3 regions of the Streptomyces sp. NPDC097617 genome follow, and region 1 is predicted to be linked to each of the others. Evidence: riboswitches for the same ligand, from Rfam matches in the RefSeq annotation. Region 1 holds a riboswitch; each other region holds the start of a gene.
The links. Region 1 has a riboswitch for cobalamin ahead of ACIQZO_RS05080 (CoA-acylating methylmalonate-semialdehyde dehydrogenase). Riboswitches for the same ligand answer to the same signal wherever they lie in the genome.
Positions count from the first base shown of each region.

Region 1 (9,541 bases):
TGACCTGGGCACGGATGCCCTCGACGAGGTCGGGAGAGGACAGGGCCGCGCAGGAGACCCGGTACTCCTGCTCCAGCACCCTTTCCAGCGGGCCGAGTTCGCGGGCCCGGCGCAGGGCGGCCAGAGTGACCTTCAGTGCCGTGGGCGACTTGGCGGCCAGGGTGGCCGCGGCCTCCTCAGCCGGCGGGACGCCGACGGCGAGGAGCCGGGTGAGGACCTCCTCCACGGTGTCGGCCGCGTAGCAGTGGTCGATCCACTCGCGGTGGGCGGTGAGTTCGCCGGCCGGTGCCGGGCCGACGTGCGCGGCGAGGGCGTCGTGCACGGGCCCCCGGGCGAGGTCCTCGGCGAGCGCGCCGAGCCGTTCGGCGGGTACGAAGTGGTCGGCGAGGCCGCAGAGCAGCGCGTCGGCCGCGCCGACGGGTGCACCGGTCAGGGCCAGGTGGGTGCCGAGTTCGCCGGGTGCCAGGGCGAGGAGGTAGGTGCCGCCGACGTCGGGGACGAAGCCGATGCCGGTCTCGGGCATGGCGACCCGGGAGCGTTCGGTGACGATCCGGACCGAGCCGTGGGCCGAGATGCCGACGCCGCCGCCCATGACGATGCCGTCCATGAGGGCCACGTACGGCTTGGGGTAGCGGGCGATCAGGGCGTTGAGCCGGTACTCGTCACGCCAGAAGTCCGCGGAGGCGGTGCCGCCGGTGCGGGCGTCCTCATGGATCGCGCGGATGTCACCGCCCGCGCAGAGTCCCCGTTCCCCCGCTCCGGAGATCACCACCGTTTCCACGGTGGGGTTCTCGCGCCATGCGGTCAGGGCCTCCTCGATCCGCAGCACCATGGCGTGGCTGAGGGCGTTGAGGGCCCTGGGCCGGTTGAGGACCAGCCGGCCGGCGCGGCCCTCGACACTGACGAGGACCTCTTCCTCCCCGCTCATCGCAGGGTCTCCGTCAGGCCGCGGGCGACGATGACGCGCATGATCTCGTTGGTCCCTTCCAGGATCTGGTGCACACGGAGATCGCGGACGATCTTCTCGATGCCGTATTCGCTGAGGTAGCCGTAGCCGCCGTGGAGCTGGAGCGCCTCGTTGGCCACGGTGAAGCCCGTGTCGGTGGCGAACCGCTTGGCCATCGCGCACAGCTCCGCGGCCTTCGGATCGCCCGCGTCGAGGGCCTCTGCGGCCGTACGGAGCAGGGCGCGGGCGGCGGCCAGTTCGGTGGCCATGTCCGCGAGCCGGAACTGGAGCGCCTGGGCGTCCAGCAGCCGGGAACCGAAGGCCTCCCGGTCGGCGAGGTGGGTGAGGCTGCGGTCCAGGGCGCTCTGCGCGCCGCCCAGGGAGCAGGCGGCGATACCGAGGCGGCCGCCGTTGAGGCCGTTCATGGCGATGCCGAAGCCGTCGCCCTCGGCGCCGAGCCTCCGGTCGGCGGGCAGCCGGACACCGTCGAGGATCACCTGCCGGGTGGGCTGGGCGTTCCAGCCCATCTTGCGCTCGTCGGCGCCGAAGGAGACTCCGGGGTCGTCCCGTTCGACGACGAACGCCGAGATCCCCCGGGGGCCCGCCCCGCCGGTCCGGGCCATGACGATGTACGCGCCCGCCGCTCCGGCGCCGGAGATGAACTGCTTGACGCCCGTGAGGACGTAGTGGTCGCCGTCCCGCTCGGCGCGGGTGCGCAGGGCGCCCGCGTCGGACCCGGCGCCCGGCTCGGTCAGGCAGTAGCTGCCGAGCGTGTCGGCCGTGCAGAGGCCGGGCAGCCAACGGCGGCGCTGGGCCGCGTCCCCGTAGCGGTCGATCATCCAGGCGACCATGTTGTGGATGGACAGGTACCCGGCGATGGAGGGGCAGCCGGTGGCGAGGGTCTCGAGGACGAGGACTCCGTCGGCCCGGGTGAGTGCGGAACCTCCGTGTTCCTCCCGTACGTAGATCCCGCCGAGGCCGAGCGAGGCGGCCCGCCGGATCACGTCGACGGGGAAGTGCTTGTCCCGGTCCCAGGCGACGGCGTGCGGCGCGAGGTGCTCCTGGGCGAAGTCGAGGGTGACCTCCGCGAGGGCGAGCTGGTCCTCGGTGAGGATGGTCACGGCGCTCATCCCATCGTCGGGATGGTGAAGCTCGCGCCCTCCTTGGCCCCGGAGGGCCAGCGCGAGGTGACGGTCTTGGTGCGGGTGTAGAAGCGGATGGAGTCGGGGCCGTGCTGGTTCAGGTCGCCGAAGCCGGACCGCTTCCAGCCGCCGAAGGTGTGGTAGGCGACGGGCACGGGGATCGGCACGTTGACGCCGACCATGCCGGCGCCCACCCGGCGGGTGAAGTCGCGCGCCGTGTCGCCGTCGCGGGTGAAGATCGCGACGCCGTTGCCGTAGGGGTGCTCGGTGGGCAGCCGCAGGGCTTCCTCGTAGTCGGCGGCCCGTACGACGGACAGCACCGGGCCGAAGATCTCCTCGCGGTAGATCCGCATCTGCGGGGTCACGCGGTCGAAGAGGGTGGCTCCGGCGAAGTAGCCGTTCTCGTGCCCGGGCAGGGTGAACCCGCGTCCGTCGACGACGAGTTCGGCGCCTTCGGTGGCTCCGATTCCGACGTAGCGGTTCACCCGGTCGAGGGCGTCCCGGCTGACCAGCGGCCCGAAGTCGGACCCGGGGTCGTCGGAGCGGCCCACGCGCAGCGTGGCGATGCGCTCCGTCAACTTGGCGACCAGTGCGTTCGCTGTCTCCTCGCCGACGGGGACGGCGACGGCGATGGCCATGCAGCCCTCGCCGGCCGAGCCGTAGCCGGCGCCGATGAGCGCCTCCACGGCCTGGTCCAGGTCGGCGTCGGGCATGACGATCATGTGGTTCTTGGCGCCGCCGAAGCACTGGGCGCGCTTGCCGTGGGCGGCGGCGGTGGCGTAGATGTGCGCGGCGATCGGGGTGGAGCCGACGAAGCCGAGGGCCTGTACGCGCGGGTCCTCGAGGAGGGTGTCGACGGCCTCCTTGCCGCCGTTGACCACATTGAGCACACCCGGCGGCAGGCCGGCCTCGAGGAACAGCTCGGCGAGGCGCAGCGGGACGGACGGGTCGCGCTCGGAGGGCTTCAGGATGAAGGAGTTGCCGCAGGCCAGAGCGGGCGCGGCCTGCCACAGGGGGATCATCGCGGGGAAGTTGAAGGGGGTGATGCCGGCGACCACGCCCAGCGGCGAGCGCAGTGAATGGACGTCGATGCCGGTGCCGGCGTTGTCGGTGAATTCACCCTTGAGCAGGTGCGGGATTCCGGCCGCGAACTCGACCACCTCCAAACCGCGTTGCAGGTCGCCGTGGGCGTCGGCGACGGTCTTGCCGTGCTCGGCGGACAGCAGCCGGGCCAGCGCGTCACGTTCGCCCTCGACGAGCTGGAGGAAGCGCAGCATGACGCGGGCGCGCCGCTGCGGATTCCACTGGCCCCATTCCTGCTGGGCCTCCTCGGCGTTGGCGATCGCCGCCTCGGTGTCGGCGCGTCCGGCCAGCGGGACCCGGGCCTGGACCGTGCCGGTGTTGGGGTCGTACACGTCGGCGAAGAGACCGGACGTGCCGGTGGTGTGCTTTCCGCCGATGAAGTGGGTGAGCTCGCGGACCATCGAAGCCTGCTCTCGTCAGGTGAGGATCCGAGGAAGGCGCGGCGCGGGGCGCGGTACGGCACCGATCGGGGTGCGCACCGCGGATCCGGCCGCGGGACAGGGGAGGGCGGGGCGCCCTCGTCGAGTCACGAACGCGGGGACAGGGCCTCGCCGTTCGGATACTCCGCCGGATCACCTGGGCCGTGGTCACGTACCGGTGCCATGCGTGTCTGCTCCATCCTCGTGGACAACACGGAACACCCCACGGCCGGTATCCTGACTCCTGGATCAACGCACGCTCTTCGGCCTTCCCGACGGATGGATTCCGTCAGTGGCCTGTACTGCTGAAGAGCGCACTTCCCAGTCACAGTGGCGGGACCGCGCCGGATTCACACCGGCTTCCCTGCACCGCGGGCTTGCCACGAACATATAGTTGGACGTCCTAGTAAGTCCACCCCCGAGTGGCGGCGCGGACGGGTGAAAGGCCCCCGGACCAGGGCCTACAGTCGGAGAATGCGCATTGTTTCGCTGCTGCCCGCGGCCACCGACATCGTGGCGGAACTCGGGCTCGCCGCCGATCTGGTGGGTCGTACCCACGAGTGCGACTGGCCCCCGCGGGCCGTGGCCGGCGTGCCCGTGGTGACCTCCGCCGAGTTCTCGGCGGACACCCTGAGCAGCCGGGAGATCTCCGACGCCGTCGGCGGCGCCGCGCACAGCGGATCCTCGCTCTACACCCTCGACACGGAAGCCCTCGGCGCCCTGGCTCCCGAGGCGGTCCTGACCCAGGACCTGTGCGACGTCTGCGCCGTCTCCTACGCGGGGGTCAGCCGGGCGGTACGGGTCCTGGACCGCGGGCCCCGGGTGCTGAGTCTGGAGCCGCGCACCCTGGGCGACGTACTGGACTGCCTGGTCACGGTGGGTGAGCTGCTCGGTGTGGGGGAACGCGCCCGGGAGCGGCGGAAGGCGCTCGCCGCGCGCCTCGATGCCGTACGGGCGCGGACCGCAGGACGGCCGCGGCCCCGCGTCGTGGCGATCGAATGGCTCGACCCCCTCTGGCCGGCCGGCCACTGGGTGCCCGAGCAGATCACCTGCGCGGGTGGCGAGCCCCTGATCGCCGCCCCGGGCGAGCACACCCGGCCCATGGACTGGGAGGCGGTCCGAGCCGCCCGCCCGGACGTACTCCTGGTCGTGCCCTGCGGGTTCAGTCCGGAGCGCACCCTGCGCGAGCGGGCGCTGCTGACGTCCCTGCCCCGGTGGGAGGACCTGCCGGCGGTGCGGTCCGGTGAGGTGTGGGTGCTGGACGGTCCCGCCTACTTCAACCGGCCGGGCCCCCGCGTGGTGCGCGGCGCGGAGGTGCTGGCGCACGCACTGCACGGGGTCCGGGTCGGCGAGCCGGTGACGGCGGCCGAAGCCTTCCGACTGGACCAAAGCTGATGGGCTCCGGCTGACGGGTGCGGGCCGACGGGTGCCGCCCGGCGCGGGCCGCGCCATGTCACGGTGTACGGTCGGCGACCCGGTACGGGACGAAGGTGCTGGTGTTCTCGTCCACGGCCAGCGGGCGCCCGAGCGGCGGCACGGCCCGCTGGGGGCAGTCGAGCCGTTCGCAGAGGCGGCAGCCCATGCCGATGGGCGTGGCCGCCGCGGTGTTGTCCAGGTCGAGGCCGTCGGAGTAGACGAGCCGGGAGGCGTGCCGGATCTCGCAGCCCAGGCCGATGGCGAAGGTCTTGCCGGGCTGGCCCCAGCCGCCGCGGTGGCGGGTGACGGCGCGGGCGGTCCACAAGTACCGCTGTCCGTCGGGCATGGCGGCGACCTGGACGTGGATACGGCCGGGCGCGGCGAAGGCCTCGTAGACGTTCCACAGCGGGCAGGTACCGCCGGCGCGGGAGAAGTGGAATCCGGTCGCGGACTGCCGCTTGGACATATTGCCCGCCCGGTCCACCCGGACGAATGAGAAGGGGACCCCGCGCAGCCGGGGGCGTTGCAGGGTGCTGAGGCGGTGGCAGACCGTCTCGTAGCCCAGGCCGAACCGGTCGGTGAGCCGCTCGATGTCGTAGCGGAATTCCTCCGCGGCGGTGTGGAACCCCCCGTACGGGAGGATCAGCGCGGCGGCGAAGTAGTTGGCGATGCCGATCCGGGCCAGCCCGTGCGCCGTGGATCCGGCCGCGAAATCCTCCGAGGCGAGCCGGTCCAGCGCGTCGGCGTGCTCCAGGAGCGCGAGCTGGGTGGCCATCCGGAACGCCTGCTGGCCCGGCCGCAGCCCCGCCGACATGTGCAGTACGCGGGCGGAGTCGTCGTAGTGGTGCAGCCGATCGGAGTCGGCGGCCACCCGTACGCCGTGCTGGTCGCCGAGGCGCGCCGACAGGGCGCGGACGACCTCCCCGGGCCGGATGCGGATGGCGCGCGCCAGGTCCTCGGCGGCGAGATCGATGTCATGGAGGTAGTTCTGGCGGCGGTAGAAGAACTCCCGGATCTCCTCGTGCGCAGAGCGCGGCCCACCGGCCGCCGGCAGCCCCTCGCGGTCGTCATCGGCGCCGGTCAGCCGTTCGGCGAGGAGCTGGCTGCGCCGCCCGAGGTCCAACAGCACCTGGGCGACGGCCGGCATGCGGGATGCCAGCTCCGCCAGGTCCGTGGCCGAGACCCGGGCCTCGGCCACCTCGCCGGCCAGCGCCTCGCGCAGATCCGCGACCAGTCGGCTCGCGTCCCGCTCCGAGAAGAAGCCGGGGTCGACCCCGAAGGCCTCGGTGAGCCGTAGCAGGACGGGCACGGTCAGCGGGCGGGAGTCGTGCTCCATCTGGTTCAGGTAGCTGGGTGAAATGGCCAGGACCCGGGCCAGGTCGGCCTGGCTCATGCGGCGCTCCTCACGCAGCCGCCGCAGCCGCGCTCCTGCGTACGTCTTGCTCACCGCGTCGCCTCCCTCGTCTCCGGGGCCTGACTCATCCCTACGCATCCATCCGAGCCCCGAGGTCTTCGCAGACTTGGCAAACGGGCGCGAAAAGATGCGCAGAACTTAGCAGACGTCCCTCATTGATGGCACTGGGTGTCGCTGAGAGAGTCGTCCTGCGGCCCGCCGAAACAGGCGGCAGCGACAGAACCCACCGGGCCCGATTCACGCCCTGATGTCGGATGTTCGGCGGGTTCTGGCGAGTGGTTCGGCAACATTGCTCAGTTCGTTCCACACCGGTACGGCGGGCCGCGATCCATTCGATTGGCACTTCGTGCCATTACTTCGCACTCATGACGGGTGCGGAGGTGCCACTCAGCTATTCAGCTACTCACGGAGACGGTGACGGTCATGGCAGACACGACGAACACGGCGGCAGCGGCCCTCGCCGAGCGCTGGGCGACGGACCCCCGGTGGGCGGGCATCGAGCGCACCTACACCGCGCAAGACGTGGTCCGGCTGTCCGGCAGTGTCCGCGAGGAAGCCACCCTCGCCCGGCGCGGCGCCGAGCGGCTGTGGCGACAGCTCCACGAACAGGACTACATCCACGCCCTCGGCGCGCTCACCGGCGGCCAGGCCGTGCAGCAGGTCCGGGCCGGCCTCCAGGCGATCTACCTCTCCGGCTGGCAGGTCGCCGCCGACGCGAACCAGGCCGGACACACCTACCCCGACCAGTCCCTCTACCCGGTCAACTCCGTTCCGCAGGTGGTCCGTCGGATCAACAACGCGCTGCTGCGCGCCGACCAGATCGCCACCGCCGAGGGCGGCACCGACACGACGGACTGGCTCGCGCCGATCATCGCGGACGCCGAGGCCGGCTTCGGCGGCCCGCTCAACGCCTTCGAGCTCACCAAGGCGATGATCGCGGCCGGCGCCGCCGGCATCCACTACGAGGACCAGCTGGCCTCCGAGAAGAAGTGCGGCCACCTCGGCGGCAAGGTCCTCGTCCCCACCGCCCAGCACGTCCGCACCCTGAACGCGGCCCGCCTTGCGGCCGATATCGCCGACACCCCGACCCTGATCATCGCCCGCACGGACGCGCTCGCCGCCACCCTCCTGACCAGCGATGTCGACGAGCGCGACGCGGAGTTCTGCACCGGCGAGCGCACCGCCGAAGGCTTCTACCACGTCCGGAACGGCATGGCCCCGGTCATCGCCCGCGGCCTCGCCTACGCCCCGTACGCCGACCTGATCTGGGTCGAGACCGGCACCCCGGACCTGGCCCAGGCCCGCGAGTTCGCCGAGGCGATCCACGCGCAGTACCCGGACCAGATGCTGGCCTACAACTGCTCGCCGTCCTTCAACTGGAAGGCCGCGTTGGACGACGACCAGATCGGCAAGTTCCAGCGGGAGTTGGGTGCCATGGGCTACCGCTTCCAGTTCATCACGCTCGCCGGATTCCACTCCCTCAATCACGGCATGTTCGACCTGGCGCGCGGCTACGCCGAGCACGGCATGACCGCCTACGTCGACCTCCAGGAGCGCGAGTTCGCCGCCCAGGCCCAGGGATTCACCGCCGTCAAGCACCAGCGCGAGGTCGGCACGGGCTACTTCGACCTCGTCTCCACCGCCGTCAACCCGGCCTCGTCCACGACCGCGCTCTCCGGCTCCACCGAGGAAGAGCAGTTCCACTAGCTCCGGGCCGCAGGTCGCCCGGAGCACCCCAGGCACCACCGCGCCGTAGACCCGGGGCGCCCGAGTACCCGCAGTACCCGGGCGCCCCGCCGACGCCGTTGCCCCGCGTTCCCCGAAGGCCCGAGGAGTTGCCACCTCCGTCCGGCCCTCCCCTCTCCTGAGGAGACCCGCATGTCCATCCACGCACCGACCCGCCGCGTCGAGGTCCTCGGGGCGCCGGGCGACCGCCACGACGAGATCCTCACCCCCGAAGCCCTGGACTTCATCGCCCGGCTCGACGACGCGTTCAACGCCCGGCGCCTGGAAGCCCTCAAGGAGCGGGCCCGCCGCTCGGCCCACCTGGCCGGCGGCACCCCCCTCGTCTTCCCCCTCGCCACCCGCGCCATCCGACGGGAGCGCGAGTGGCGGGTCGCACCGCCGGCACCGGGCCTCACCGACCGGCGGGTGGAGATCACCGGCCCGCCGGACCGCCGGATGGCGGTGAACGCCCTGAACTCCGGTGCCAAGGTCTGGATGGCCGACCTCGAAGACGCCACCTCCCCCACCTGGGACAACATCATCGGCGGCCAGCTGACCCTGCTCGACGTGATCGAGCGGCGGATCGACTTCACCACCCCGGAGGGCAAGGAGTACCGCCTCGGGCCGGACCTCGCGACCATCATGGTCCGCCCGCGCGGCTGGCACCTCCTCGAAGAGCACCTGGAGATCCACGGCCGCCCCGTGTCCGCCTCGCTCGTGGACTTCGGCCTGTACTTCTTCCACTGCGCCCAGCGGCAGATCGACGCCGGACACGGCCCGTACTTCTACCTCCCCAAGCTGGAGAACCGGTACGAGGCGCGCCTGTGGAACGACGTCTTCGTGTTCGCCCAGGAGCAGCTCGGCATCCCACGCGGCAGCGTGCGCGCCACCGTCCTCATCGAGACGATCACCGCCGCGTTCGAGATGGAGGAGATCCTCTACGAGCTGCGTGAGCACAGCGCCGGGCTCAACGCGGGGCGCTGGGACTACCTCTTCAGCCTGATCAAGACCTTCGGCCACCGCACCGACTTCCAACTGCCCGACCGGGCGGCGGTCACCATGACCGCGCCCTTCATGCGGGCCTACACCGAACTCCTCGTCCGCACCTGCCACAAGCGCGGCGCGCACGCCATCGGCGGCATGGCCGCCCATGTCCCCGGCAAGGACGCGGAAGCCCGCACGGCCGCCCTGGCGAAGGTCCGCCTCGACAAGGAGCGGGAGGCCGAGGACGGCTTCGACGGCTCCTGGGTCGCCCACCCGGGCCTCGTGCCGGTCTGCCGCGAGCTCTTCGACGGGGTCCTGGGAGAGCGACCGAACCAGCTGGAGCGCACGCGCGAGGACGTCGAAGTCGCCGCCGCCGACCTGCTGTCGGTCCGCCGGATCGCCGCCCCGCCGA
Region 1 is NZ_JBIWCL010000002.1:386,384-395,924, forward strand. It holds gene ACIQZO_RS05070 (enoyl-CoA hydratase/isomerase family protein) at 1-928, opposite strand, end outside; gene ACIQZO_RS05075 (acyl-CoA dehydrogenase family protein) at 925-2,076, opposite strand; gene ACIQZO_RS05080 (CoA-acylating methylmalonate-semialdehyde dehydrogenase) at 2,073-3,572, opposite strand; cobalamin riboswitch at 3,800-3,990, opposite strand; gene ACIQZO_RS05085 (cobalamin-binding protein) at 4,065-4,985, shown strand; gene ACIQZO_RS05090 (short-chain fatty acyl-CoA regulator family protein) at 5,044-6,453, opposite strand; gene aceA (isocitrate lyase) at 6,844-8,127, shown strand; gene aceB (malate synthase A) at 8,299-9,541, shown strand, end outside.

Region 2 (9,541 bases), on a different contig from region 1:
AACCAGTTGTGACCGATCATGTCGACGCCGGGCAGCTTGCTCATCAGGTAGTTCAGGACGCCGTAGTCGGCGTCGAAGAGCCACTTGAAGACGGCGGTGGCGACGATGATGGGCATGCCCCAGCTGGCCACGAGGGCGATGCTGATGAGCGCCTTGACCCAGCCGGACACCTTTTGCAGCAGCAGCGCGATGAGCATGCCGATCACCATCGTCGCGGCGACCGCGCCGACGGCGAAGATCACCGTGCGCAGGACGACGGCCCAGAACTCGCCGTCGCCGAGGATCTTGGCGAAGTTGTCGAAGCCGACGAACTCCGGGTCCTTGAAGCCCCAGAGCTCGGACTTGCCGAAGCTCTGGAAGGACAGGGTCACCAGCCGGTAGAGCGGGTACCCCATGACGAGGGCGATGACCAGCAGGCACGGGGCCAGCAGCAGCCAGGGAGTGGCGCCGGGGCCCTTGCGAACGGGCCGGCCCGGCGCGGTCGGGCTGCCCGACTCGGCTCCGGGGGAGGTCTTCTGCTTCGCCGGCGGCAGCTCGGCGGTGGTTGTCTGTGCGGCACTCATCGCGCGCTCCTCGGGGGTCCCTCTCTTGACGGGCAGCAGGGCCCCGCCGGTCCGGCGGGGCCCTGCCCACTCAGGTCACTTGGTGTTGATGACCTTGTCGATCTCGGCGTCGGCGGCCTTCGCCGCTTCCTCGACCGACTTGTTGCCGGTGCCGATGTCGCGCAGCGTGGTCTGGAGGAGCTTGGCCTTCTCGATCTGGCCCCAGCCGGACGCCGTCGGGACGAACCAGGAGGACTCGGCGGCGGTGGCCGCGACCTGCGTCTTCGGGTCCGCCTTCAGCGGGCCGAGGTCCGTCTTGTTGTTGGGCAGGTTGCCCTTCTCGATCAGGCCCTTCTGGCCCTGGGCGCCGGTGAAGACGTTGATCCACTCGGCGGCGATGTCCTTGGCCTTGGACTTGGCCGGGACGGCCAGGTCCGAACCGCCCAGGAAGACCGGGAGGTTCTTGCCGCTCGGACCGGGCTGGACGAAGTTCTCCAGCTTGTCCTTCAGGCCGCCGACCTTGTCGTTCTCCGGGGTGGCCGCGGTGGCGCCCTCCCAGGCGGCGGCGAAGATCGCCGCGGAGTTGCCCTGGCCGAAGACGACCGGACGGTCGGACTCGTCCTTGGTCTTGTCGGCGTGCATGTACTTGTCGAGGAGCTCCTTGTACTGCTTCAGCCCCTTCAGCGACTCGGGGGAGGACAGGTTGCCCTTCCACTTGTCGCCGTCCTTCTTGGCGATGCTGCCGCCCGCTTCGTAGACGAAGGACATCGCGGCGTACCAGTCCGGGGAGGGCTGGTAGAGCGCGCTGAACTTGTCGCCCTTCGCGGCCTGGATCTTGTCGAGTGCGGCGGTGTACTCGGCCCAGGTCTTCGGCGCGGCGGTGACGCCGGCCTCGGCGGCGATGTCCTTGCGCCAGGTGCCGACGCGGCCACCGGCGTAGTAGGGGACGCCGTAGGTCTTGCCGTCGTAGGTCACGGACTCCTTGAGGGCGTCCAGCCAGGCGCCGGAGTTCTCGAACTTCGACGGGTCGACCTCGGCGAAGGCGCCGGTCGACATGTAGCCGATCATCTCGGAGTTGCCCATCTCGACAACGTCCGGGGCCTTGTCCGTGGCGAGCACGGCGTCCAGCTTGGCGTTCTTGTCCGGCCAGCCGTAGTACTCGTGCTTGATCGTGAGACCCGGGTGCTTGGCGACGATCGCATCGTCGGCCGCCTTCACGAGCTCCGGCCAGTTCTTCTGCGCGTCGACCGTCAGCCAGACGGTGAGCTCCTTGGCCTCGGAGGCCTTGTCGCCGCCCTTGCTGTCGGAATCACCGCACGCCGCGAGGCCGATAACCATGCCCGCGACTCCAACCGCCGCGATGAGCTTGCGCTTCACGCCACCCTCCTCAGGGATGCCTGCCTGCACTTCCCTTGCCCGCCGCGGTGACATACGCGAAGTACTGCCGTGGGGTTGGGATCTGATCCATATTGGTTTAGACCAGTAGCTGGAGCTTGGCCTAGACCTTTAGGGGTGTCAAGGGTCTAATGAGCGGGTGCCCGGTCCGTTATCGGACCGACACCTGGGGAGAGAGAAGGCCTGTCCCCCCTTACGTGTCACGATGTGACCGCACATATCGGAGGAGCCGGTGACGGCAGCGAAACTGGAGTCGGGAAGGCGGGCGGCGATGGCCACCGAAGGGGCGACCACGGAGCCGGAGGGCGGGGCAGCCACTCGCACGGCGCGCGTGCCCAAGTACTACCGACTCAAGCGGCACTTGCTCGACATGACCGAGACCTTGCCGCCCGGCACCCCGGTGCCGCCGGAGCGCACGCTCGCGGCCGAGTTCGACACCTCGCGGACCACCGTCCGGCAGGCCCTCCAGGAACTGGTCGTAGAAGGGCGACTGGAACGAATCCAGGGCAAAGGCACCTTCGTCGCCAAGCCCAAGGTCTCCCAGGCCCTGCAACTGACCTCTTACACGGAGGACATGCGGGCGCAGGGGCTGGAACCGACGTCCCAGCTCCTCGACATCGGCTACGTGACGGCCGACGACACCCTCGCCGGACTGCTCAAAATCACCACCGGTGGACGGGTACTGCGCATCGAGCGGCTGCGCCTGGCGAGCGGTGAGCCGATGGCCATCGAGACCACGCACCTGTCGGCCAAGCGCTTTCCCGCGCTGCGCCGGTCGCTCGCCAAGTACACCTCCCTCTACACCGCTCTGGCCGAGGTGTACGACGTGCACCTGGCCGAGGCCGAAGAGACCATCGAGACCTCTCTGGCCAGCCCGCGCGAGGCCGGCCTGCTCGGCACCGACGTCGGGCTGCCGATGCTGATGCTCTCCCGGCACTCCCTGGACGCCGACGGCGAACCGGTGGAGTGGGTGCGGTCGGTGTACCGCGGCGACCGGTACAAGTTCGTCGCGAGGCTCAAGCGTCCCGCCGTCTGACCACGTGCGTCCGACCATGCGCGCCTGACCATGCGCGCCTGACCTCGTGCGCCCGACCCCGCCCGGCCCCGCCTCCCGGACCCCGCCTACCGGATTCCTTCACATACCGGATTGCGGACGGGGGCTTACGCTCACCGGGCAATCCCCCGTAGATTCCCTGCGCTTACGCAGATGATCGACGAGGGGACGAGGTCATGCCTGAACCGGAAGCAACAGGGACAGAACGGGATACGGCGAGTCCGGGCACCACGCCCGGCTCGCCCTCTCCCAAGTCCATCGCCGTGTGGGTGCTCGTCGGACTCGTCGGCGCCATCGGCTGGAGTGTGCTCGCACTCTCGCGCGGCGAGGAGATCTCCGCGGCCTGGCTGCTCGCCGCCGCACTGGGCTCGTACGCGATCGCCTACCGCTTCTACGCGCGCTTCATCGCGGACCGCGTACTGAAGGTGGACGCCACCCGGGCCACCCCCGCAGAACGCCTTGACAACGGTGTCGACTTCCATCCCACCGACCGCCGGGTGCTCTTCGGCCACCACTTCGCCGCCGTCGCCGGCGCCGGCCCGCTCGTCGGACCCGTGCTCGCCGCGCAGATGGGCTATCTGCCGGGCACCATCTGGATCGTCGCGGGCGTCATCTTCGCCGGGGCCGTCCAGGACATGGTCACCCTGTTCTTCTCCACCCGCCGCGACGGGCGTTCGCTCGGCCAGATGGCCCGGGACGAGATCGGCCCCGTCGGCGGGGCCGCCGCCCTGGTCGCCGTGTTCGCCATCATGATCATCCTGCTGGCGGTGCTGGCCCTGGTCATCGTCAACGCCCTGGCCCACTCGCCCTGGGGCGTCTTCTCCATCGGCATGACGATCCCGATCGCCGTCTTCATGGGCTTCTACCTGCGCGTGCTGCGGCCGGGCCGGGTCACCGAGGTCTCCGTCATCGGCGTCGCCCTGCTGCTGCTCGCCATCGTCGCGGGCGGCTGGGTCGCCGAGTCCTCCTTCGCGGGCACCTTCACCCTGGAGAAGGAGACGCTGGTCATCTGGATGGTCGTGTACGGCTTCCTGGCATCGGTGCTGCCGGTGTGGATGCTGCTCGCGCCCCGCGACTACCTCTCCACCTTCATGAAGGTCGGCACCATCGCGCTCCTCGCGCTCGGCGTGGTCATCGCGATGCCCACCCTGAAGATGCCCTCGGTCACCGACTTCGCGGCGAGCGGCGACGGACCGGTCTTCGCCGGGTCGATGTTCCCCTTCGTCTTCATCACCATCGCCTGCGGCGCGCTCTCCGGCTTCCACGCCCTGGTCTCCTCGGGAACCACCCCGAAGATGATCCAGAAGGAGACCCAGGTCCGCATGATCGGCTACGGCGCGATGCTGACCGAGTCCTTCGTCGCCGTCATGGCGATCATCGCGGCCTGCATCATCGAGCCCGGCCTCTTCTTCGCCGTCAACTCCCCCGGCGGGGTCATCGGCACCACCGTCGAGTCCGCCTCGCAGGCGGTGACGAACTTCGGCTTCGCCATCTCCCCCGAGGCGCTCGCCCAGGCCGCCAAGGACGTCGAGGAAGCCAGCCTGCTCTCCCGCACGGGTGGCGCGCCGACCTTCGCACTCGGAATGTCGGAGATCTTCTCCGCGGTGGTCGGCGGCGCCGGCATGAAGGCGTTCTGGTACCACTTCGCGATCATGTTCGAGGCGCTCTTCATCCTGACGACGCTCGACGCGGGCACCCGCGTGGGCCGGTTCATGCTCCAGGACACCCTCGGCAACGTGCACAAGTCCTTCAAGGACGTCAGCTGGAAGCCCGGCGTGTGGTTCGCGAGCGCGATCGTCGTCGCCGGCTGGGGCTACTTCCTGTGGGTCGGCATCAAGGACCCGCTCGGCGGTATCAACCAGCTCTTCCCGCTCTTCGGCATCGCCAACCAGCTGCTCGCCGCGGTCGCGCTGGCCGTCTGCACCACGCTGCTGATCAAGTCCGGCCGGCTCAAGTGGGCCTGGGTGACGGGTGTTCCGCTGGTCTGGGACGCCACGGTGACCCTCACCGCGAGCTACCAGAAGATCTTCTCCGAGGACGTGAAGGTCGGCTTCTTCGCCCAGCGCGACAAGTACCAGGCCGGAATCGACGCCGACAAGGTCCTGGCGCCCGCCAAGAACATGGACGACATGCACACCGTGGTCACCAACGCCACGGTCGACGGCGTCCTGTGCGCGCTGTTCGCCCTCCTGATCATCGTGGTCCTCGCGGACGCCGTCCGGACCTGCCTCAAGGCCGTCCGCGACCCGGGGTCGGCGACCCTCTCCGAGACCCCGTGGACCGAGTCGAAGATCGTCGCACCGGCCGGCCTGATCGCGACCGCCGACGAGCGGGCGGAGCTCGCCGCAGCGGGTCCGGACGCGGGCGGCGGACACGTCAAGGAGCCGGTCGCCTGATGAGCGTGCGCAGCGCGCTGGCGAAGGCGCGGTTCTACGTAAGGGAGTTCTCGGGGGAGGCGGCGTACGACCGCTACGTGGCCCACGCCCGCTCCCACGACCCGGACGCGGAGGTCCTCACCCGCCGCGCCTTCGAACGCGCCCGCACGGACGCCCGCGAGGCGGACCCCCGCGAGGGCTTCCGCTGCTGCTGAGAAGTCACCGAAGGGCCCCGCCGGTCATCCGACGGGGCCCTTCGTCCGCACCGACTCAGCGCACCCAGTCCTTGAGTGGCTCGGTCGGGAAGGTGAACCCGACGGGTTCGGGCAGCTCGACATCCTTACCGAAGGGGATGGTGCGCACCGTCTCGTACAGCTTCCCGTCGGGATCGCTGTGGACATGTACCAGGCAGTTGTCCCGGTCGATGAGCAGGTAGACGGGGATGCCGGTCGCCGCGTAGGCGCGGGGCTTCGCCCTACGATCGCGTTCATCGGTGTCGGAGTCGTACGACGTAACCTCGACGACCATCAGCACAGGAGCCGGGTCGGCCCACTCCCCCTGCCCTTCGAATGCGCCGTCCGGGGCCAGGGAAGCATCCGGGCGGGCCCGACCCGAACGGTACTGCTCGACCTTCAGGCCGCGTTCGACGTGGAGCCAGACCTCGGGCCGGTGCTGCATGCACATGCGGGACAGCCACACCACGACTCGGTCGTGATCTCCATCAGGCACCGCCTTGACCCCCAGCTTCCCGTCGATGAATTCCAACCGCAGCCCCTCCACCTCTCTGGCGCCTATACGGGCGAGGGTCTCGAACTCCTCGGTCAGCATGTGGGGGCGATCGGTCATCACGGCCATGCCTCGCTCACCTTCCTCGACGGTGCTTCTCCGACGATAGCGGCGCCCGCCGACACCCGTCCTGCACACTCGACCGCATGGACATGGTGATCAGAACGGCGCTGCCCGCCGACTATGCGGATCTGGGTGAGATCACGGCCCGGGCCTACCTCGCCGACGGGCATCTGGACTTCAACGAGGAGGACCCCTACCTGGACGTGCTCCGCGACGTGGCCGGCCGCGCCGCCCGGGGCGAGGTGCTCGTCGCCGAGCGGGACGGCCGCCTGCTGGGCGGCGTGACCTTCGCCGCGCCCGGCAGTCCGCTCGCCGACATCGCCGCACCCGACGAGGCGGAGTTCCGGATGCTCGCGGTGGCCCACGAGGCGCGCGGCCAGGGCGCCGGCGACGCGCTGGTGCGGGCGTGCATCGAGCGGGCGCGGGCCATCGAGGGGGTCACGGGCCTCGTGCTCTCCACCCAGCGCAGCATGGCCGGCGCCCACCGGATCTACGTCCGGCTGGGCTTCGTCCGCACGCCGGAACGGGACTGGGCGCCGATCGAAGACCTGACACTCCTCACGTATCGGCTCAAGCTGTAGCCACGCCGACACTACATGTGGGGGTTGCAGCAACGGGCCGCCCCCACATGTATGCTCATGCCTGCTGTCGCCGCAGGGGAATCCGGTGCGAATCCGGAACTGTCCCGCAACGGTATGAAGTGTCCGGCTACCGGACGCCAAGTCCGAGGACCTGCCGACAGCGCGCCCGGCTCGACCGAACCGGGTGCCGACACGTCCGGGCCTCGCGGTTGGGCCGGTGGACGCCATGCGGGGTACGCGTTCTCGTCGCGCCCGCATGCGCCCGCTCGCGCCCCGCTCCGCCGATGACCGGGCCGAGCGAGGGAGAGCTCCCGCCGTGACCATCGCGCCTTCCGCACCGCGCGCCGAGTCCACTTCTGGCGACAACACCGAGGGCCCGGGGGCCACGCTGCTGCGTACCCTCACCGAACTGACGGCGGACCTCCCCGACACCGACCCCGGCCGGGTCGCGGCCTCCGCGCTGCGCGGCCGCAGCTCCGCCGCCGACGACGCCGAACTGCGCGGACTGGCCACGGAGGCCGCCGCCGGTCTGATCTCCGAGGATCCGGCCTACTCCCGGCTCGCCGCCCGCCTGCTGACGCTGGCCGTGCGCGACGAGGCCGCGAGCCAGGGCTCGACCTCCTTCTCGGCCTCCGTCGAGGTCGGCCACCGCGAGGGGCTCATCGCCGACCGCACGGCCGAGTTCGTCCGGACCCACGCGAGCCGCCTGGACTCGCTCGTCGAGCTCACCCTCACCGAGGGCGCCGACGACCGCTTCGGCTTCTTCGGCCTGCGCACCCTGCACAGCCGCTACCTGCTGCGCCACCCGATCACCCGTCAGGTCATCGAGACCCCGCAGTACTTCATGCTGCGCGTGGCCTGCGGTCTCGCCGCGGACGACAGCGTGCAGGCCGTCGAGGAAGTGGCCTCGCTGTACCGGCTGATGAGCCGCCTGGACTACCTGCCGTCCTCCCCCACGCTCTTCAACTCCGGCACCCGGCACCCGCAGATGTCCTCCTGCTACCTGCTGGACTCCCCGCTGGACGAGCTCGACTCGATCTACGACCGCTACCACCAGGTCGCCCGCCTCTCCAAGCACGCCGGCGGCATCGGCCTCTCGTACTCCCGCATCCGCGCCCGCGGTTCGCTGATCCGCGGCACCAACGGCCACTCCAACGGCATCGTGCCGTTCCTGAAGACGCTCGACGCCTCCGTCGCCGCCGTGAACCAGGGCGGCCGCCGCAAGGGCGCCGCCGCCGTCTACCTGGAGACCTGGCACGCGGACATCGAGGAGTTCCTGGAGCTCCGCGACAACACCGGTGAGGACCAGCGCCGTACGCACAACCTGAACCTCGCCCACTGGGTGCCGGACGAGTTCATGCGCCGCGTGAACGCCGACGCCGACTGGTCGCTATTCTCCCCGGCCGACGTGCCCGAGCTGGTCGACCTGTGGGGCGACGCGTTCGACGCCGCCTACCGCAAGGCCGAGGCGGACGGCCTGGCCCGCAAGAGCATGCCCGCCCGCGAGCTGTACGGCCGGATGATGCGCACCCTCGCGCAGACCGGCCAGGGCTGGATGACCTTCAAGGACGCCTCCAACCGCACGGCGAACCAGACCGCCGAGCCGGGCACCGTCGTGCACTCCTCGAACCTGTGCACCGAGATCATCGAGGTCACCAACGACGGCGAGACCGCCGTCTGCAACCTCGGATCGGTCAACCTGGGCGCGTTCGTCATCGACACGGCGGACGGCCCCGAGATCGACTGGGAGCGGATCGACGAGACCGTCCGCACCGCCGTCACCTTCCTCGACCGCGTGGTGGACATCAACTTCTACCCGACCGAGCAGGCCGGCCGCTCCAACGCCCGCTGGCGGCCGGTGGGCCTGGGCGCGATGGGCCTCCAGGACGTCTTCTTCAAGCTGAAGCTGCCCTTCGACTCCCCCGAGGCGAAGGCCCTGTCCACCAAGCTCTCCGAGCGCATCATGCTGGCCGCCTACGAGGCCTCGTGCGACCTCGCCGAGCGCAGCGGCCCGCTGCCGGCCTGGGAGCAGACCCGTACCGCCCGCGGTGTCCTGCACCCGGACCACTACGACGTCGAGCTGAACTGGCCGGAGCGCTGGGAGGCGCTGCGCGCCCGCGTCGCCGAAACCGGCATGCGCAACTCCCTGCTCCTCGCCATCGCCCCGACCGCGACGATCGCCTCGATCGCCGGCGTCTACGAGTGCATCGAGCCGCAGGTCTCCAACCTCTTCAAGCGCGAGACGCTCAGCGGTGAGTTCCTCCAGGTGAACGGCTACCTGGTGAACGAGCTCAAGCGGCTCGGCGTGTGGGACGCCCAGACCCGCGAGGCGCTGCGCGAGTCCTCCGGCTCGGTCCAGGGATTCGGCTGGATCCCGGCCGAGGTCCGCGAGCTGTACCGCACGGCCTGGGAGATCCCGCAGCGCGGCCTGATCGACATGGCGGCGGCCCGTACCCCGTTCCTGGACCAGTCGCAGTCGCTGAACCTGTTCCTGGAGACGCCCACCATCGGCAAGCTCAGCTCGATGTACGCGTACGCCTGGAAGCAGGGCCTGAAGACCACCTACTACCTGCGCTCGCGCCCGGCGACGAAGATCGCCCGCGCCGCGCAGGCGGCCACCCCCGTCGAGCTGCCGCAGGCGGTCGTCGACGCCGAGGCGCTGGCCTGCTCCCTTGAGAACCCCGAGTCCTGCGAGGCCTGCCAGTAATGAGCTCGAACGACCAGAAGAACCTCTTGGACCCGGGC
Region 2 is NZ_JBIWCL010000008.1:228,486-238,026, reverse strand. It holds gene ACIQZO_RS16695 (carbohydrate ABC transporter permease) at 1-563, opposite strand, end outside; gene ACIQZO_RS16690 (extracellular solute-binding protein) at 639-1,919, opposite strand; gene ACIQZO_RS16685 (GntR family transcriptional regulator) at 2,209-2,973, shown strand; gene ACIQZO_RS16680 (carbon starvation CstA family protein) at 3,168-5,387, shown strand; gene ACIQZO_RS16675 (YbdD/YjiX family protein) at 5,387-5,581, shown strand; gene ACIQZO_RS16670 (Uma2 family endonuclease) at 5,637-6,221, opposite strand; gene ACIQZO_RS16665 (GNAT family N-acetyltransferase) at 6,299-6,796, shown strand; cobalamin riboswitch at 6,841-6,970, shown strand; gene ACIQZO_RS16660 (ribonucleoside-diphosphate reductase subunit alpha) at 7,113-9,503, shown strand; gene ACIQZO_RS16655 (ribonucleotide-diphosphate reductase subunit beta) at 9,503-9,541, shown strand, end outside.
Region 2: it holds a riboswitch for cobalamin, as region 1 does, so the genes downstream of both, ACIQZO_RS16660 (ribonucleoside-diphosphate reductase subunit alpha) here and ACIQZO_RS05080 (CoA-acylating methylmalonate-semialdehyde dehydrogenase) in region 1, are expected to answer to the same signal.

Region 3 (9,541 bases), 290 kb from region 1:
CACGGCGCACGCCGAGTACAAGATCTGACAGGACGGTCCGACGCTCGATGCCCGCCTCCCCGTCGTCCTCCGCGCAGGCCGCCCGCGCAGCCGTGGCAGCACGGCTGCGTGACCTCCGCAAGGGCGCGGGGCTGACCGTCGCCGAGCTAGCCGGGCTCTGCGGCTGGCACCACTCCAAGACGTCCCGCATCGAGAACGCGCGGACCGCCCCTTCGGCCCGGGACATCCACCACTGGTGTCGCGCCTGCGGCTGCCCGGATGAGGCGCCGGACCTCGTCGTCCGCTCCGTGAACGCCGAGTCGATGTACAGCGAGTGGCGCCACCAGGTACAGGGACTGAAGAAGCTCCAGAACTCCTGGCCCCGGGTCTTCCAGGAGACGCGGCTGTTCCGAATCTACTCGTCCACCCTCGTGCCCGGCCTGCTGCAGACCGAGGGGTACGCGGGCGGCCTGCTCGGGACGATCGCACGGTTCCGCAGCTACCCGGAGGAGGGGGCAGAGGCGGCGCACGCCCGCGTCGACCGCTCCCGGGTCATCCACGACCAGGGGCGCCGCGCCGTCTTCCTCGTCGAGGAGGCCGCGCTGTACTACCGGATGGGCACCCCCGACGCGATGGCGGCCCAGCTCGGCTACCTCCTGACCGCGGGCGCCCTGCCATCGGTGTCCCTGGGAGTGATCCCGCGTGCGGTGGAGCAGCGCACGGTCCGGCCGCTGGAGACCTTCCACGTCTACGACGACACGTTCGTCTCCGTGGAGCTTCTCTCGGCGGAGGTCAACATCATGCAGCCCACGGAGATCGCGCTTTACTTGAAGGCGTTCGAGCAGCTGCGCGGCATGGCCGTATACGGCGCCGCCGCCCGCGCGCTGGTCGTCAGCGCCATCGAGGCGCTCGGCCACGCCTGACCCCGGACGCACGAAAGCGCCCATTCCCCGTTTGGTGGATCCGTTCACCCGCTCCCGGGGCGAGTGCGGAGCAACCCCCGTGGGAACGTTCGAGGATGGATCCGACCCAGTGGTTGAACTTTTGATTGTCACGGTTCGGACACTGCCGCCCCTTGTCACCCGTCCGCCCATACGGTGACCGCATTCGCACCAGTCCCCTGGGGGTTCTCATGTCGCAGCAGTTTCCACCGACCGGCCAGCAGGGCGGATTCGGATACCCACCCCCACCGCAGCCCAAGAAGGCCAGCGCCGGAAAGATCGTTGGGTTCTCGTGCCTCGGCATCGTGGGCCTGTTAGTCCTCCTCGGCATCATCGGCGCGCTACTCGGCGGCGGCGACGGGGACGACAAGGCAACGGCAACGAAGGATCCTGACACGTCGCAGGCCGCAGCGCCGTCGGTGCCCGCGAAGTCGGCCGACACGAAGACATCGGCCGCGCCCGAGAAGAAGTCGGCGGTCGCCGTGGTGGCGAAGAAGGCGGCGTTCAAGGCGTCGATTCTGGCGAAGGGCGATGGCTACACCAGCGTGTCCGTCACCGTCACCAACAACAGCAGCAAGGAGATCAGCGTCAACCCGCTCTATTTCACGATCACCGACACCGCGGGTACCAAGCACACCATCGAACTGGCCGCTGACGAGAACCAGATCGCAACCGTCGACCTCGCCCCCGGGGAGAACGTCACGGGCAGCATTACGGGCAAGGGCAGCTTCACAGCGAAGACCGTGACCTACACCGACGGACTCATCGGGGACGCAGTTCGAGCTGACGTCTCGTAAGGCGTCGCCACACCTCCGCAGTGGATCGCCTGTGGCTGCGTTCCGCTGCGGGGAGCGAACGTTCGACGGTACCTACGCGTCAGGCGCCGAGTGGTGCGGGAGGAATTCTCGGACCTCAGATCGCTGCAGGCGGCAACTCACCGACGCGGCCTCCAACGGCGGGGCCCGGCGGATGTGGGGCAGGCCGGGGGGGCCGGGCCTTGGGGGCCGGTGGCCTGGCCGCCTTCTGGCAGACTGGGCGCGTTACCCAGGCGGTGCAGGACAGGAAACCGGTGTGATTCCGGTGCGGTCCCGCCACTGTGACCGGTCGTTCCCCCGTGGGGGGCCGGGAGTCAGACACTGACGCACCGCCTCTGCTCGCTCTTTCACGTCGACCAGGGGACGCGGATCCCCCGGAGAGGCCCCGTCATGCTGTCGCGTTCCCGCGCCGCCCTGCGCGCGCTCATACCCGTCGCACTCCTGATACCCCTGGCCGCGTGCGCCGGTTCCCCCGAGGCGTCGAAGGACAAGGCCGCCGGGGACCCCGCCGCCGCGCCCGGCTTTCCGTACACCCTCACCAACTGCGGTGTGAGCAGCACCTACCAGGCCCCGCCGCAGCGCGCGGTCGCCATGAACCAGCACGCCACCGAGCTGCTGCTCGCCCTCGGGCTGGAGGACCGGATCGCCGGGTCCGCCTACCTCGACGACGCCGTGCTTCCCGTGTACCGGCCCGCCTACGACAAGATCAAGGTGCTGGCCAAGGAGTACCCCTCCAAGGAGGTCCTGCTCGGCGCCGACCCCGACTTCGTCTACGGCGGCTACGCCAGCGCCTTCGACAAGGGGCAGGGCCGCGACCGCGAGGGACTCGCCAAGACCGGTATCAACTCCCGTCTCAACGTGGAGTACTGCACCGAGGGCAAGGTCGGCCTCGACCAGCTGAAGACCGAGATCACCGAAGTCGCGCGGACCTTCGGCGTGCCCGAGCGTGGCGCGAAGCTCGTCGAGGACGAGCAGCGCCGCATCGACGCCGTGACCACCCGGGTCAAGGACCGGGCCCGGCCGTCCGTCTTCGTCTACGACTCCGGGGAAGCCTCCGCCGCGACCTCCGGCGGCAACGGCATCGGCAACGAGATCGTCTCGCTCTCCGGCGGCACGAACGTCTTCGCCGACCTCAAGGACACCTTCGGCGACGTCTCGTGGGAGCAGGTCATCGAGCGCCGGCCCGCGGTCGTCCTCATCTACGACTACGGCGGCACCACGGTCGAGGCCAAGAAGCAGCGCCTGTTGAACGACCCCGCGCTCGCCGAGGTTCCCGCCGTCAAGAACAAGCGGTTCGTCGTGCTGCCGCTGTCCTCGGCCGTCCTCGGCGTGCGCGTCGCCGACGCCGTCGAGTCGCTGGGCAGCCAGCTCCACCCCGCCGCCCCGTGAGGCTGCGCACCGCCGCCGTCCTCCTCGTCCTGGTCGTCGCGCTCATCGCCTCGGCGGTGGCGGGCCTGGTGCTGGGGGCGGTACGGATCGCCCCCGACCGGGTCTTCGACATCATCCTCGGCGGCCTGTCGGGTGAGCGGCGCACCGGTGCGTTCGCCGCCATCGTCTGGGACGTGCGGCTGCCGCGCGTCCTCCTCGGGGCCGTCGTCGGCGCCGGGCTGGCGGTCGCGGGCACCGTGCTGCAAGCCCTCGTACGCAATGAGCTCGCCGACCCCTTCCTGCTCGGCGCCTCGTCCGGAGCCTCCGCCGGAGCCGTCCTCGTGATCGTCTTCGGTACGGGGGCCTTCGCGTTCGGCATGGGCCTGCCGCTCGCCGCCTTCGCCGGCTCCATGGCCGCGCTCGTCGCCGTCTACGCGATGGCCCGGCGCGGCGGAACCATGACCACCGGACGGCTCACCCTCGCCGGCGTCGCCGTCCAGTACGTCCTGTCCGCGCTCACCAGCCTCGTCCTCGTGCTCTCCGCGCACCCCGACCAGATCCGCTCCGCCCTCTTCTGGACGCTCGGCGGCCTCGGCGGGGCCCGCTGGGACGAACTGGCCCTGCCCGCCCTCGCGCTGCTCCTCGGCACAAGCCTGCTCATCGCCCTTGCCCGGCCGCTCGACCTGCTGCTGGCGGGGGAGGAGGGCGCGCGCACCCTGGGCCTCGACACCGCGCGCTTCCGCGCCGCCGCCTTCGTGCTCACCTCGCTCGTCATCGGCGTGCTCGTCGCCTACAGCGGAGCCATCGGCTTCGTCGGACTGATGGTGCCGCACGCCGCCCGGATGGTCGTCGGCGCCGGGCACCGGGCGCTGCTGCCGGTGGCCGCGCTGGGCGGGGCGGTGTTCCTGACCCTGGCCGACCTGGTCGCCCGTACCGCCGCCGCGCCCGCGGAGATACCCGTCGGCGTGGTCACCGCGCTCGTCGGCGGGCCGTTCTTCCTGTGGATGCTGCGCCGCTCCACCCGTACCGAAGGGGTCACCGGATGACCGGGAAGAGGGATGCGGCCCCGCCGGTGGAACTCGGCGTCGAGGGCGTGCGTTATGAGATCGACGGGCACACGCTGCTGCACGGGATCGACCTCGCCGCCCGCCCCGGTGAGACGGTGGGTGTGGTCGGCCCCAACGGCAGCGGCAAGACCACCCTGCTGCGCTGCGTCTACGGCGCCCTGCGCCCCACCGCGGGCCGGGTGCTGCTGGACCGCGCGGACGCCGCCGCGCTCAGCGTCAAGGACCGGGCCCGGCGCGTGGCGGTCGTACCGCAGGACGCGAGCGGCACCCTCGGGCTGACCGTCCGCGAGGTCGTCGCCATGGGCCGCAGCCCGCACAAACGGTTCTGGGAACAGGACGGACCGGGCGACGCCCGGCGGGTGGCCGAGGCCCTGGAGAGCGTCGGCGCGGGCCCCTTCGCCGCCCGCCGCTTCGACGAGCTGTCCGGCGGCGAACGCCAACGCGCCCTGGTGGCCCGCGCCCTGGTCCAGGACACCGGCCTGCTCGCCCTGGACGAGCCGACCAACCACCTCGACATCCGCTACCAGCTGGAGATCCTGGCCCTGGTCCGCGCCCTGCCGGCCACCGGCCTGCTCGTCCTGCACGACCTCAACCTCGCCGCCGCCTACTGCGACCGCCTGTACGTCCTGTCCGGCGGCCGGGTCGCCGCCTCGGGCCCGCCGCACGAGGTGCTCACCGAGGAACTGCTGGCCGAGGTGTACGGGGTACGGACCCGCGTCGAGGTCCACCCGGACACGGGCGCGCCGAACATCGTCTACCTGCCCGTGAACGGCGACAGGCGACAGGCGCACGAAGACCGGATGACACCGGGTGGCGAAGCCGGGGCCGGTCCCGGGGCCGGATCCGCCGCGTCCGATGCGTAAGCCGCGCTGGCTTGTTTCAAGCGGCGGGTCCGGAAAACGTCCGGCTCTTTTCCGCCAAACGACTGCGTGACCGGCGAAGCATCTCGGGTTCCGGAGGTGCTTCGACAGGTATCTCCGGGCCTTGCGGCGCACGGAGGAATGAATAATCAGGACCGTACGTTTCGCTACGGTCGCCGCACACGTCCCGTCCTGAACGGACTGGACCTGGTCCTCACTCCGGGCCACACCGTTCTGCTCGGTCCGAACGGGGCGGGAAAGAGCACCTTGCTCGCGCTCGGTGCGGGCGCGCTCGAGCCCGGTTCCGGGCGGGTGGGTCTCGGGCCGTTGTCCGCCGGCGGCTCTCGCGACGCCCGGACCTACCGCCGCAAGGTCTCCTGGCTGCCGCAACGCCCGGGCTTCCTGCCTGGGTTGACCTGACGTGAGCACGTGGCCTACATAGGCTGGCTCAAGGGTATGCAAGAACGTGAGGCCTGGGCAGCCGCCCCCGCAGCGATCGAACGAGTCGGCCTGGCTGAGAGGCTGAACGACCACATCAAGACCCTTTCCGGTGGCCAGCAGCAGCGCGTGGCCATCGCCGGGGCGCTCGTCCACCAGGCGGAGGTGCTGCTCCTGGACGAGCCGACCGTGGGGCTCGACCCGCACCAGCGCCGCCGCTTCCTCGACCTGCTGGTATCGCTGCGCGGCACCGTGCATGTCATCGTCTCGACCCACGACATCGGTGACCTCGACGGGGCATTCGACGAGGTGGTGGTCTTCGAGTCGGGCAGGGCGAGGTTCCAGGGACCTGTAGCGCTCTTCGACAGCTACGCCGCACCCGACTGCGCCCCGGCCGCCGACTGGAGAGCGCGTACGCCTCCGTGCTGGAGGCCGCGGAATGATCACCTGGGCCAATCTCCGCGCCTCGGCCGCCCCATGGGTGGTGCTGCCCGCCCTCGTCTTCTCGGGCCTCTACATCACCGCCAACCTGACGGACAGTGAGAGCTGTCGGAAGGTCGCAGGGATCGTCGCGGAACGGTGGCAGGAGTTCCTGGGGTTCGGGACGGACGTGATCGACTCCGCCATGGTGCGAGCCGCGTACGAGCAGCAGCGGCTCCGGGTGCTCCTCCCCGGGGTCAGCCACGGCATCCTCCACCTCAGCCGGTGCACGGGCACGAAGGACGACCTGTGACGGCGACGCCGGTGGTCGGAGTCGTGGCTGACAGTTGAAAGGTGACAGCTGACAGTCGTCGTGGCGGAGGGACCGGGCCGGACCGAGCTCCGGTCCGGTCCCGGTCCTGGCTCGCGCCGCGCACTCGGTGGAAGCCGGCCGGTCCTACGCGGCGCCGGGTTCCTGGTAGCCGTACGGGCGGGTGATGATCTCCATCCCGTGTCCGCTCGGGTCCGTGAAGTAGACCCCGCGACCCCCGTCGTTGTGGTTGATCTCGCCGGGGTGCTTGCCGTGCGGGTCGGCGAAGTACGGGACCCGCGCCGACCGGATCTTCTCGAACGCCGCGTCGAACTCCTCCTCGGAGAGGAGGAACGCGTAGTGCTGCACGGTGATGGACGCGACCGGGATGGTCGCGAAGTCCAGGGTGACACCGTTCGCGGTCTCGACGGGAATGAAGGGGCCCCACTCGGCGCCGACTTCGAGGTCGAGGATGTGTGCCAGGAAGGTGGCCGACTCCCGGTTGTCACGGGAGTGGATGATCGTGTGGTTCAGCTGAACGGACATGAGTGAATGCCTCCGAAAGGCACGTCACGGCGCCTCCATGCCTCACCCGGTCGGTGACCGACACGCGATGCCGTGATCACGATCCTAGACACCCGGTTCGGGCGAAGTCCACCCTTTCCACCCCCGCGCCCCGTCCCTGTCCGCGTGCCGCGCCTCACGAACTCCCGTACACCGCCTTGACGTTGTCCTGCGCCGGGTGCGTCCGGCCGGCCGGGCCCGCCGCGAACACCCGCAGGAGGTTCTCGGTCACCCGCGTGGTCAGCGCCCCCGAGCGCGCGTCCAGACCGTGGTTGCGCCCGCTGCGCCCGTCGCCGGTCGCGTCCAGCGCCTCCACCCACCGCATCGTCCCGGTGGCGAACACCCCCGCCCCGCTCGGCACCGTGTAGTAGGCCGTGTCCTGGTGGCTGGGCCGGCCCTCGCACACCACGGGGGAGTGGGCCAGGATCTCGATCGGCCGGGGCGTCGGGAAGCCGGTGTTGACCTTGTCGTACTCGACGCCGACCAGGTGCTCGAAGCGGTCGCCCGCCTGTGCGCCGGCGCCCTCGAAGAGCCAGTGCCCCGGGTTGGTCACCACGTACGGGGCGTCCACCGGATAGCCGTCGTAGATCACGCCGAGCAGTGAGCTCTCCGGATCCGCGCCGGGCGCCGAGCGGAAGTCCACCGTCGCCGGATGGCCCCGCTTGAACCCCGGATCCTGCTCGTAGGAGGACTTGTAGCAGACGAGCGTACGGTCCGGCCCCAGGTCGGAGGCCTCCAGTCGGATCCGGCGGAAGCAGCAGTTCGCGCCCAGGATCGCGATGTTGGTGCCGGCGTCGCGCGCGGCCGTGAAACGCTCCCGCTGCTCCGGAGACCAGTACTCGTCGTGCCCGAGGGAGAGCACCGCGGCCGCTCCCTCCAGGAGCCGCTTCTCCCGTGCCACGTCGGTGGTGGTCGTGTACGCGAGGGGTATGCCGAGCCGCTCGGCCAGAGCCACGAGCGGAGCCTCGTACACCAGGAACAGGCCCGCGCCGTCGTCGTACTCGTACGGCCGGTCGAAGCTCACGGCGAGGGAGCGGGAGGCGAACCCGCCGCTGGGGCCGTCGTAGCTGCCGTAGCCGCCCCAGCGGTTGTAGGCCTGCCAGGTGGCCACGGCGTTGACCACGACCGTACGTCCGTCCGTCGTCGCCGAGCGGACGGTGAGCGGGACGAAGCGCTGGCCCTCGCCGCCCTGCGCGTCCAGCCGCAGGAGGTAGCAGCCCTCCGGCCAGCCCTTCGTCTCGACGGTTGCGGAACGGGTCCACCGCGTGCGGACCATCCTGGTCCCGGCGTCCACGGTGTGCTCCGGCTGCCGGGCCCCGGGCAGGGCCTCGGAGCGCCACACCAGCCGCGCGCGGGCGCCGCCGTACCAGCCCATCCGGTAGGCGGAGACGGTGAAGCGGGGTGCGGTCGTCGACACGTGCAGCCCGAAGGACTCGCCGGACAGGACGCTGACCCGGTCCGCGAACCCCTCGATCGCCCGCGTCGGGCCGGCCTTGGTCACCGGCCAGTCGGCGTGGCCCGGGCGGGCATTCTCGGCCTTGACGTCGAAGCCGTGCGACCCCGCCGCCGACGGCTTCCCACCCGGCGCGGCGGACTCCGGCTCGGCTCCTGCAGCCGCCCCGGATTCGCCGTCGCCGCTCGCGCAACCGCCGACGGATCCGAGCCCCGCGGCCGTGGCCGCCCCCGTCGCGATGGCGAGGAACCGCCGCCTGCCTGCGCCTTCGCCTGCGCCTTCGCCTGCGCTGTCCGCGGTGAGCCCGGCCGTGTACTTCCGATCCATGGAGGGCACGTTATGTGACGCTTGGGCCCACGTTTCCACCGGCCTGCTCGCTCCGGCCGGTCTCCGGGTGGGGCATGATCCGGATCGTGACGCGCCCGCCTCTGCCGACCACCGAGTCCGCCGTCGCCGCGATCCGGGCCATCGCGGCCGAGTACGGGCTGCCCATGGCCGTCACCGACGACATCGGCGCCGACCGGATCTCGCGCAGGACTTCCGCGCCCCTGTTCTCCGTCCTCGACCCGGACGGATCGTGGACGGAGTGGAGTTCCTCGACGTGCCCCGGGTCGCCGTCCCGCCGTCCCGCCGTCCCTGACATCCGTCTACAGCCGACTGGCCTTCGCGCATCGAGGGCCCCGCGCTCACGCCCTGGCTCGCCGACCGCATCCGCGACCGGTGAGGTGTCCGGCCGACGGACAACCGGGCGAGCGGCGGTCGGGGCGACCGGACCGATCAACCGTCACGAGCCGCCGGCCCCGGCAGTCGGTCGGCGTGAGACTCGACCTTCCGGTGGTCAGGGCCGTACGTTGGCGTGCAGCCGACCGGCGACGGGGCAGCGTGCCCCGGGAGTCCGGTGACGGGCTCGGACTACGGAGGAGCGACTGTGGACGGTTCACCCGAGGGCCAAGCGGACGTGCTGAACGCGGTGGTGCTGGCGATGAGGTTCCGGATGGCGTACGAGGACGTCTGCACCGCCTACTGGGGCCGCCCGGCCGGGGAGTTCGAGCAGGCGCTCATGGAAGCCGCCCACCGGCGCGGTGTGCCCGTCGACGAGACCTTCGCGAAGCGAGCCGCGTTCGAGCTGTTCGCGTGGGAGTAGCCGGGTCAGGCCCCCACGGGACTTCCGCGCGCCGAAGTGCCGTGCCCGGACGAGGCGAAGTCGGCCTGGGGCGGCCCCCGTCGGACCAGGACCAGCAGACTTCGGGTAGCGCGTGGTGACATACCGCGGCGCACACGGACGGTGCGCGGTACAGCAGTTGTGGCAGCTGCTCGAACCGGTCC
Region 3 is NZ_JBIWCL010000002.1:95,216-104,756, reverse strand. It holds partial or broken gene ACIQZO_RS03690 (DUF6879 family protein) at 1-28, shown strand, start outside; gene ACIQZO_RS03685 (helix-turn-helix domain-containing protein) at 48-902, shown strand; gene ACIQZO_RS03680 (DUF4352 domain-containing protein) at 1,112-1,717, shown strand; cobalamin riboswitch at 1,941-2,080, shown strand; gene ACIQZO_RS03675 (ABC transporter substrate-binding protein) at 2,129-3,124, shown strand; gene ACIQZO_RS03670 (FecCD family ABC transporter permease) at 3,121-4,149, shown strand; gene ACIQZO_RS03665 (ABC transporter ATP-binding protein) at 4,146-5,033, shown strand; partial or broken gene ACIQZO_RS03660 (ATP-binding cassette domain-containing protein) at 5,172-5,597, shown strand; gene ACIQZO_RS03655 (AAA family ATPase) at 5,598-6,011, shown strand; gene ACIQZO_RS03650 (DUF6193 family natural product biosynthesis protein) at 5,908-6,201, shown strand; gene ACIQZO_RS03645 (VOC family protein) at 6,346-6,744, opposite strand; gene ACIQZO_RS03640 (N,N-dimethylformamidase beta subunit family domain-containing protein) at 6,899-8,542, opposite strand; gene ACIQZO_RS03635 (hypothetical protein) at 8,553-8,858, opposite strand; gene ACIQZO_RS03630 (hypothetical protein) at 9,144-9,359, shown strand; gene ACIQZO_RS03625 (hypothetical protein) at 9,472-9,541, shown strand, end outside.
Region 3: it holds a riboswitch for cobalamin, as region 1 does, so the genes downstream of both, ACIQZO_RS03675 (ABC transporter substrate-binding protein) here and ACIQZO_RS05080 (CoA-acylating methylmalonate-semialdehyde dehydrogenase) in region 1, are expected to answer to the same signal.